One region of the Sphingobium sp. TomTYG74 genome, then DNA from elsewhere that is predicted to be linked to it. Evidence: riboswitches for the same ligand, from Rfam matches in the RefSeq annotation. Region 1 holds a riboswitch; the other holds the start of a gene.
The links. A riboswitch is a leader RNA that binds a small molecule or an ion and turns the genes downstream of it on or off. The one in region 1 is predicted to bind cobalamin.

Region 1 (3,896 bases):
AGGCGGACGTCGAATGGCTGCTGAGCATGGCGCATCGCGCGCCGTCGGTGGGATTGTCGCAGCCGTGGCGTTTCGTGCGGATAGAGACGGCGGAGTTGCGCGAGGGGCTGGCCTGCCATGTCGACCGCCAGGTGCGGGAAGCGGGCAAGGAATATGACGGTGATCAGGACCGGCTCTATCGCAGCCTGAAACTGCATGGGCTGCGTGAGGCGCCGGTGCTGTTTGCCGTCTATTGCGACGATGGAACGGAGACCGGCCATCATCTGGGCGCGGTCACCATGCCCGAGGCACGGCGCTATAGCTGCGTCATGGCGGTGCATACGCTCTGGCTGGCGGCGCAGACGCGGCGGATCGGCATGGGGTGGGTGTCGATCGTGGAGCCGGAAGGCGTAAACGCGATGCTGGATATTCCGGCGGGCTGGGCGTGCCTGGGGCTGCTGTGCCTTGGGCGGCCGGTCAGCGAGGAGGATGTGCCCGAGCTGGAACGGCGGGGATGGGAACAGCGGACGGATTGGCATTCGGTCGTAGTGCGGCGTTAGGGATTACGCCCACACCCCTGCCCGTTCGGGCTGAGCCTGTCGAAGCCCACTCCTTCTTGAAAGAAAGTGAAGCCCTTCGACAAGCTCAGGGCGAACGGGGGAGAGATTAGCTGTTCACCCCCGCAAAAAGTCCAGAGCCAGCGCTTCAAACCGGTCCTTGTGCTCGATCATCGTCCAATGGCCGCAGCGCGGGAAGACGTGCAACTCGGCATTAGGGATAATGCGCATCGGCAACAGCGCGCCGTCCAGCGGGCTGACCTTATCATCGCGACCCCACATGATCAGGGTCGGCGCCTGGATTCTGCCGAGATAGTCGATACGCTGCGAAACGGCGGGGCCGCTCATCGACTGGGCGATGAAGCCAAGCGCGGTGCGCGTATACATCTTGCGGCTGCTTTCCATCGTCACCGGCTCCAGCGCCGCCTTGTAGCGCATGTCGATCAGCTCATCGGTGATGATCGACTTGTCGTAGACCATCGATTCCAGCCAGGCGATGATGTTTTCCCGCGTCGGATTTTCGATGAAATCGACCAGGCGGGTCAGCCCTTCATTGGGAAATGTCGATGTGATGTTGAAGCCGATGCCGCCAATCGTGATGTAGCGCAGCACCCGGTCAGGATGGGACGCCGCCAAATGCCCGCCCACGATCCCGCCATAGCTGTTACCGACGACATGCGCGGCACCGATGCCAAGCCCGTCCATGAGCGCGACGACGGCATCCCGCGCGACAGCCACCGGATCGCCATCGGCGGGATCGCTCTTCCCATAACCAGGCGCGTCGAGAATGATGGTGCGGAAATGCCGGGAGAAGAAGGGCAGATTGCCCTGGAAATTCGCCCAGCCGGTGACGCCGGGGCCTGATCCGTGGAGGAGCAGGAGCGCAGGACCCGATCCCGCTTCATGATAATGCAGCCGCCCCTTGTCCGTTTCCAGAAAGCGGCTGGTCGCTTCGAAGCTGAAATCGCTCATCTTTTCCTCTCCATTCTGCGTATGTTGATGCGGGCGTAGCGGCGGCAGGTGATTGGCGCAAGGAAGCGGCCTGTGACTACTTCCCTTTCCCCTGCATCCCCCTTATGAAGCGGGTCGAGCCGGGTCCGCCCGGTTCATCGATCGCGCCGGTGCCCCGCTAGAGGGGCTTAAATGGGAATGCGGTGCGGGAGGGTTTCCTCCCTAATCCGCGGCTGTCCCTGCAACTGTGAGCGGCGAGCGAGGCATGGACCGGCCAGTCCCGACAACGGGGGCGGCCAGCCACTGGAGCGATCCGGGAAGGCCCCATGCCAAGCTGTGACCCGCAAGCCAGGAGACCTGCCGGAGCAAAGGTCGCTCTTGCCATGATCCAGGGGATGGTCACGGCTCGGTTCTCCGTTTGAGCGACGAATTTCGTGCGGCTGCGGCCGTGCAGGCGTGCGGCCTGTCCGCCTGCCTGTGCGTGCCGTCCGTCTGTCGTGGCGCTGGTGCGGGAGGGCTGGATCAATGCAGGAGCTGATGCCGTGCGACGCGGTCGGCACAGGCGTGCGCGGCTGGTGCCCGACCGCATGGCGGCCGATGATGGCGGGCGACGGCCTGCTGGTAAGGGTGCGCCCGGCGCTGGGGCGGATGATCCGGGCGCAGGCGATCGGTTTGTGCGAAGCCGCCATCGCCTTTGGCAACGGCCATATCGACGTTACCAATCGCGCGGCCTTGCAGATCAGGGGAGTGGCCCAAGCGAAGCATGCCGCGCTGATGGAGCAGCTGGTCTCGCTGGGGCTGGCGCATGCCGATGCGGAGCAGGACGGCCGGATGCCGATGCTGATCAACCCGGATTGGCGTGAGGGTGATAATAGCGCGACTATCGCGACGGAGCTGGCTGGGCGGCTGGACGACTTGCCGGATTTGCCCCCGAAGGTTGGCTTTGCGATCGACGTCGGCCCCGCGCCGGTGCTAAGCGACGCTCCGGCCGATTTCAGGGTGGAACGGTCTGAGAGCGGCGCGCTGATCCTGCGGGCTGACGGGCGAGCGCATGGCACCCCGGTCCACGCAGCGGGCGCAGCGGAGGGGCTGATCCGCATGGCCCATTGGTTCGTGGCGAGCGGTGGCGTTCAGGCGGGACGCATGGCCCGACATGATGCGCCGCTGCCCGAAGTTGCGGTCGAAGCCCCCGCCCCCGCGCGATCCCGTGCCGCAGCGCTGGCCGCTGCGCCCGGTCCCTTTCGCGCAGCGCCCTTTGGCCGGATCGAGGCTGCGACGCTGCTTGCCATGATCACGGACGATATGCAGGCGGTGCGGGTCACGCCATGGCGGGGGCTGGTGCTGGAAGGCAGCAAAACGCCGGGCGATGATCCCGCCGACCCACGCCTTTTCGCCGATGCCTGTCCCGGTGCTCCTGCCTGCCCACAGTCCAGCGTCGCGACCCGTGAACTGGCCGCGCGGCTCGCGCCCTCTGTGCCAGGACTGCATGTCTCCGGTTGCGCCAAGGGCTGCGCCCGCCCCTCGCAAGCGCCGGTCGTGCTGACCGGGCGGGAGGGCCGCTTCGACCTTGCCCATGATGCGCGCGCAGGTGCGCCGCCGCTGCATGCGGGCCTGTCGCCCGATCAGATATTCGCCCATTTCGGAGCCCATTGATGCCGCATCTTTACGAAACCGACGGCGCGGAAATCTATCGCCAATCCTTCCGCATGATCCGCGCGGAATCGGCGCTGGACCGTTTTTCGCCGGAGGAAGAGCGGGTCGCCGTGCGGATGATCCACGCGGCGGGCATGACCGGTCTTGCCCCGCACATCCGCTTTTCCCCTGAGTTCGCCAAGGCGGCGATTGCCGCTCTGGAGGCGGGCGCGCCGATCCTGTGCGATGCGCGGATGGTGTCGGAAGGGATCACGCGCGCTCGCCTGCCCGCTGGCAACGCGATCATCTGCACCCTGAACGACAGCCAAGTGCCCGATCTCGCCCGGTCGATGGCGAACACTCGATCGGCGGCAGCGCTGGAACTGTGGCGGCCTCATCTGGCAGGTGCAGTCGTCGCGATCGGCAATGCCCCGACCGCACTGTTCCACCTGCTCAACATGCTGGAAGACCCCGCCTGCCCACGCCCGGCGGCGATCATCGGCTGTCCGGTCGGCTTTGTCGGCGCGGCAGAATCGAAGGAGGCGCTCTGGGAGAGCCAGCCCGTGCCCTGCTGCATTGTCGAAGGACGTCTGGGCGGCAGCGCAATCACGGTGGCCGCAGTCAACGCGCTCGCGAGTGCGGCGGAATGAGCGGGACGATCCACGGCGTGGGACTAGGCCCCGGCGCGCAAGACCTGATGAGCGTGCGGGCCGATCGGCTGATCCGCGAGGCTCGCCACATCGCCTATTTCCGCAAGCCCGGCCGTCAAGGCCATGC
Region 2 (3,896 bases), on a different replicon from region 1:
TCGCGGCCAAACCCGACTATCTGATCGTGGAAGAGGGCAGCGAGAGGGTCGTCGATCAGGGGACGGAAATGCTGCATCACCCCGTGCTGCGATCCATCCCGCGCATCCGCGTGCCGCAGGCCTGGACCGTGTGCGGCGGCCCCGCCTATGTGCAGGCCGCACGCAGCATCGTGGCGCAGGCGGACGCCGCAAGCAAAGGCAGGGCGCGACCAAAGGCCACGCCCCGCTGATAAGGGGCAGTCGCCCACCCCCTTCACCTTCTACCGTCAGAAGCGGACACGCACGCCGCCATAGGCCGACCGGCCGTAGGTGCTGTAGCCATAGACGGTCGCATATTCTTCATCCGTAACATTGTCGATGCGGCCGTAAATCTCCAGATGCTCGTTGATCGGCAGTGAAGCGCGCAGATCCAGCCGCGCATAGCCATCGATCCGCTGGGTGTTGGCGGCATCGTTGAAGCTATCGCCGACCATGGTCACCGTTGCGCCGGTCGATAGGCCGAAGGACCAATCATAGTCGGCCGAGACGCTGACCGCATCCTTGGCGCGGCGGGGGAGGCGCTTGCCTTCATTAATGCCACCCTCGGAACGGTCGATGGCATCGATATAGCTGTAAGCGGCGGTGACGGTAAGCGCATCGACGGGCTTCAGCGTGACGGCTGCTTCCAAGCCCTTCGCCCGGGTGCTGGTAAGGTTGATGTAGCGACCGAAAGGCAGCGCAAAGCCGTCGAAATAGATCTGGTCACGGGTATCACGGCGGAACGCGGTGACGGAGATCATCGCGCGACCGCCGTCGAGGCTCTGGTCGAAGCCGACGTCATAACTTTTCGACCGTTCGGGCTTCAGGTCGAGATTGCCATAGGTGCCGTCGTAGATCTGATAGAGCGAGGGCGCACGGAAGCCTTCGCCATAGCTGGCGCGGATGTTGGTGCGGCCTTCATTGGGCGTGTAGTTGGCGTTGGCACCCAGCGTGGTCGCGCCGCCGAACTGGCTGTGATCGTCGTGGCGTACGCCGCCGGTCAGGGAGATGCCGGTGAACGGCTTTACGACCGCCAGCGCATAGACGCTATCGATGTTGACCTTGGCCGTGCTGACGACCTTGTCGCCTGTGAAGAAATCATAATAAAAAGAATCATAGTCCGGGCGTTCATGCTCATAGCCGAAGACCAGCTTGGCCTGATCCATGGGCTGATAGACGCCTTCATATTCGAAGCGCAGATTTTTGCCCGAATAGCCGTAATCCGGGGCGGAACTGGGCGCGAAGAAATAGTCGCGGTCGTTGCGGAACCAAGTTACCGCCGCACGCTGCGTCAGCTTGCCGTCGAATGACGCGAGGTTGAGCCCCGCATAGCCGATATATTGGTCAAGCTTGCTACTGTCCGTCGTGTCGGCCGGCGCGCCGAAGAAGATGTCGGTGTCGAGGTTCGCATGGATATAATAGCCGCGCAGGTCGAGGCTGAGATTGTCGGTGAAGGCGAGTTTCAGCTTCGCGTGGGTCGCGATATTTTCATAGCCGTCCTTCTCCGTGCCGCCCTGGGCAGCGGAGATGCCATCAGTGCGAAAATAGGCGACGCCCGCGCTGCCAGAGGCGATGCCTGTGCTGCCCGATATGTCAGCCTTCGCATTCAACGTGTCGGCATAGCCATAATCAACAGAGGCGCTGCCGCCAAAGCCTTCGCCGGGCTCCGCTGACATGATGTTGACCACGCCGCCGATCGCCTGGCTGCCATAGACGACAGAGTTGGAGCCGCGCAGGATTTCGATGCGGCGGATGTTGCCGGTCAGCAGATTGCCGAAGTCATAGGCATCGCCGATGACGCTCGGGTCATTGATCTTGACGCCGTCGAGCAGCACCAGCGTCTGCGTCGTTTCCGCGCCCCGGATCGAAATGCCGGTGACACCGCCAACGGCATCGGCGCGGTTGAGGCGAATGCCGGGGGTCGTGATCAGCAGGTCCGCGACGCTGACATTCTGGCGCGTTTCGATCGTCTTTTCGTCGATCACGGTCACCGCCTGACCGACCTCGTCGGTGGGCTGTTCGATGCCGAGGGCGGTGACGACGATCTCGTCCGCGTCTGCGGCGAGCGCGGGGGTGGCGGCGAGGAGCGCCAGCAGTGAAATTCCGGTCCTGATCATGTTCTGTCTTCCCTGAGCGCCATGCGACATGAGCCCAGGGCCTGCCGCTTGCGCGGCCGCTGCGCGGGAAGAAGAGACGCCAGCCCCGTCACGCGCACCGATGCGGCCCTGCGCCGCTTCGTCGCTCAGACGGAAAACCGTGCCCGGACCGATCCCTGGACCCAAGGCAAGAGCGACCATGCGCCGGCAGGTTTCCTGGCTCGCGGGTCGTCGCGGTGATGCACGCCTTCCCGGACTTTTGGTCCAGTGGCTGGTCCCCCTCGCCTTCCCCTTTGAAGGCTTGCAGGTTTCCCTGTGCATCGCGCTCGCCGCTTACAGTTGCAGGGACAGCCGCGGAGTTGGACGGTGATCCCGTCCGCACCGCATTCCCTTTCCGGCGCGATCTTCATGTCAGCGGTTGCCCGCTCACGCGGCGCGCCATAGGGGAAAGTGAGGCTATTGCCAAGGAGTGGATCGATGCGATTGCTGGGCGCGGTGCTGGCGGGTGGGCGATCCAGCCGGTTCGGGAGCGACAAGGCTTTGGCGCTGATGCCGGACGGGCGCACGCTGATGGCGCATGCGGTGGCGGCAATCGCGCCGCACGTGGAGGCCGTGGTGGTCTGTGGGCGGAGCGTCGATGGGCTGACGGGGCTGGCGGATCGGCCAGCGGCGGATATGGGGCCGCTGGGTGGGCTGAACGCGGCGCTGCATCATGCGCGCGGTCAGGGTTACGATGCGGTGCTGACGACGGGGTGCGACATGCCCGTCTATCCGGCGGCGCTGGTGGAGGCGCTGGTGGGTGACAGTGCGGCGGTGCTGAAGGGTCAGCAACTTGCGGGCTTCTGGCCTGCGTCGCTCGCGGACGAACTGGACGCGCATCTGGCGGAGGAGAATAATCGGTCGATCTATGGCTGGCTGGATCGGATCGGCGCGCGAGTGGTGGAGCGGCCGGAACTGGTGCTGCCCAATATCAACCGGCCGGAGGATCTGGCGCACTGGCGCGAGCCAAGCTGAGCTTGCCGAAGCCCCCTCCCTTCCTTCCAACTAAGTTCCGGGGCGTTCGACAAGCTCAGGGCAAAAGTTGCAAAGAGCCGGTCTTCAAAGCTGAAGAGCGACGCTGGCTGCAACCCCTACTGGCATGGATGTGCCCGCCACCGCTTCGCCGATCAGAAGAAGGGTCGGGTCTTCATCGCTGATGGTGGCGACAAGGAAGGCAAGCGCGGACAGCTTCCCCCGGATCAGGCGTTCGGTGGGGAGCGAGACATTGACCGCCACCATCACCGGCGTTTCGGGATCGCGTCCGGCGGCGATCAGCTGGCGGCTGATCTCTCCAGCGGCGGCGCGGCCCATATAGATGCCGAGCGTGCCGCCGGGACGGGCGAGCGCTTCCCAGTCAAGCTTGAGCGGTTCACCGGCTTTCAGATGCGCGGTCACCAGCGTCAGGCCCCGCGCCTTGCCGCGCAGGGTGAGCGAGGCGCTGCCGCTTGCCGCCGCCGCGCTGGCGGTGGTGATGCCGGGGCAGATGCGGAAGCGGATGCCGTCTGCGGCGAGATGCTCCATCTCTTCGGACGAGCGGCCAAAGACCGAGGGGTCGCCGCCCTTCAGGCGCACGACGCGCTTGCCCGCCTTGGCGGCGGCGAGGAGGAGGTCGTTGATGCTTTCCTGCGCCTTGCTGTGGCGGCCGGAGCGTTTGCCGACGCTGACCCGCTCGACGCCCTCGGGGATGAGGTCGAGGACGCCGGGGCCGACGAGGGCGTCGTAGAAGACGATCTCGGCAGCGGC

Region 2: linked by a shared signal. The riboswitch ahead of ACZ5TB_RS00495 (TonB-dependent receptor plug domain-containing protein) and the one ahead of ACZ5TB_RS14070 (cobalamin biosynthesis protein CobG) in region 1 are both predicted to bind cobalamin.

The regions. Positions count from the first base shown of each region.
Region 1 is NZ_AP027342.1:199,057-202,952, reverse strand. It holds gene bluB (5,6-dimethylbenzimidazole synthase) at 1-539, shown strand, start outside; gene ACZ5TB_RS14075 (alpha/beta fold hydrolase) at 654-1,508, opposite strand; cobalamin riboswitch at 1,639-1,866, shown strand; gene ACZ5TB_RS14070 (cobalamin biosynthesis protein CobG) at 2,013-3,140, shown strand; gene ACZ5TB_RS14065 (precorrin-8X methylmutase) at 3,140-3,769, shown strand; gene cobI (precorrin-2 C(20)-methyltransferase) at 3,766-3,896, shown strand, end outside.
Region 2 is NZ_AP027341.1:97,546-101,441, reverse strand. It holds gene ACZ5TB_RS00500 (ABC transporter substrate-binding protein) at 1-230, shown strand, start outside; gene ACZ5TB_RS00495 (TonB-dependent receptor plug domain-containing protein) at 267-2,135, opposite strand; cobalamin riboswitch at 2,304-2,564, opposite strand; gene mobA (molybdenum cofactor guanylyltransferase) at 2,592-3,128, shown strand; gene cobA (uroporphyrinogen-III C-methyltransferase) at 3,213-3,896, opposite strand, start outside.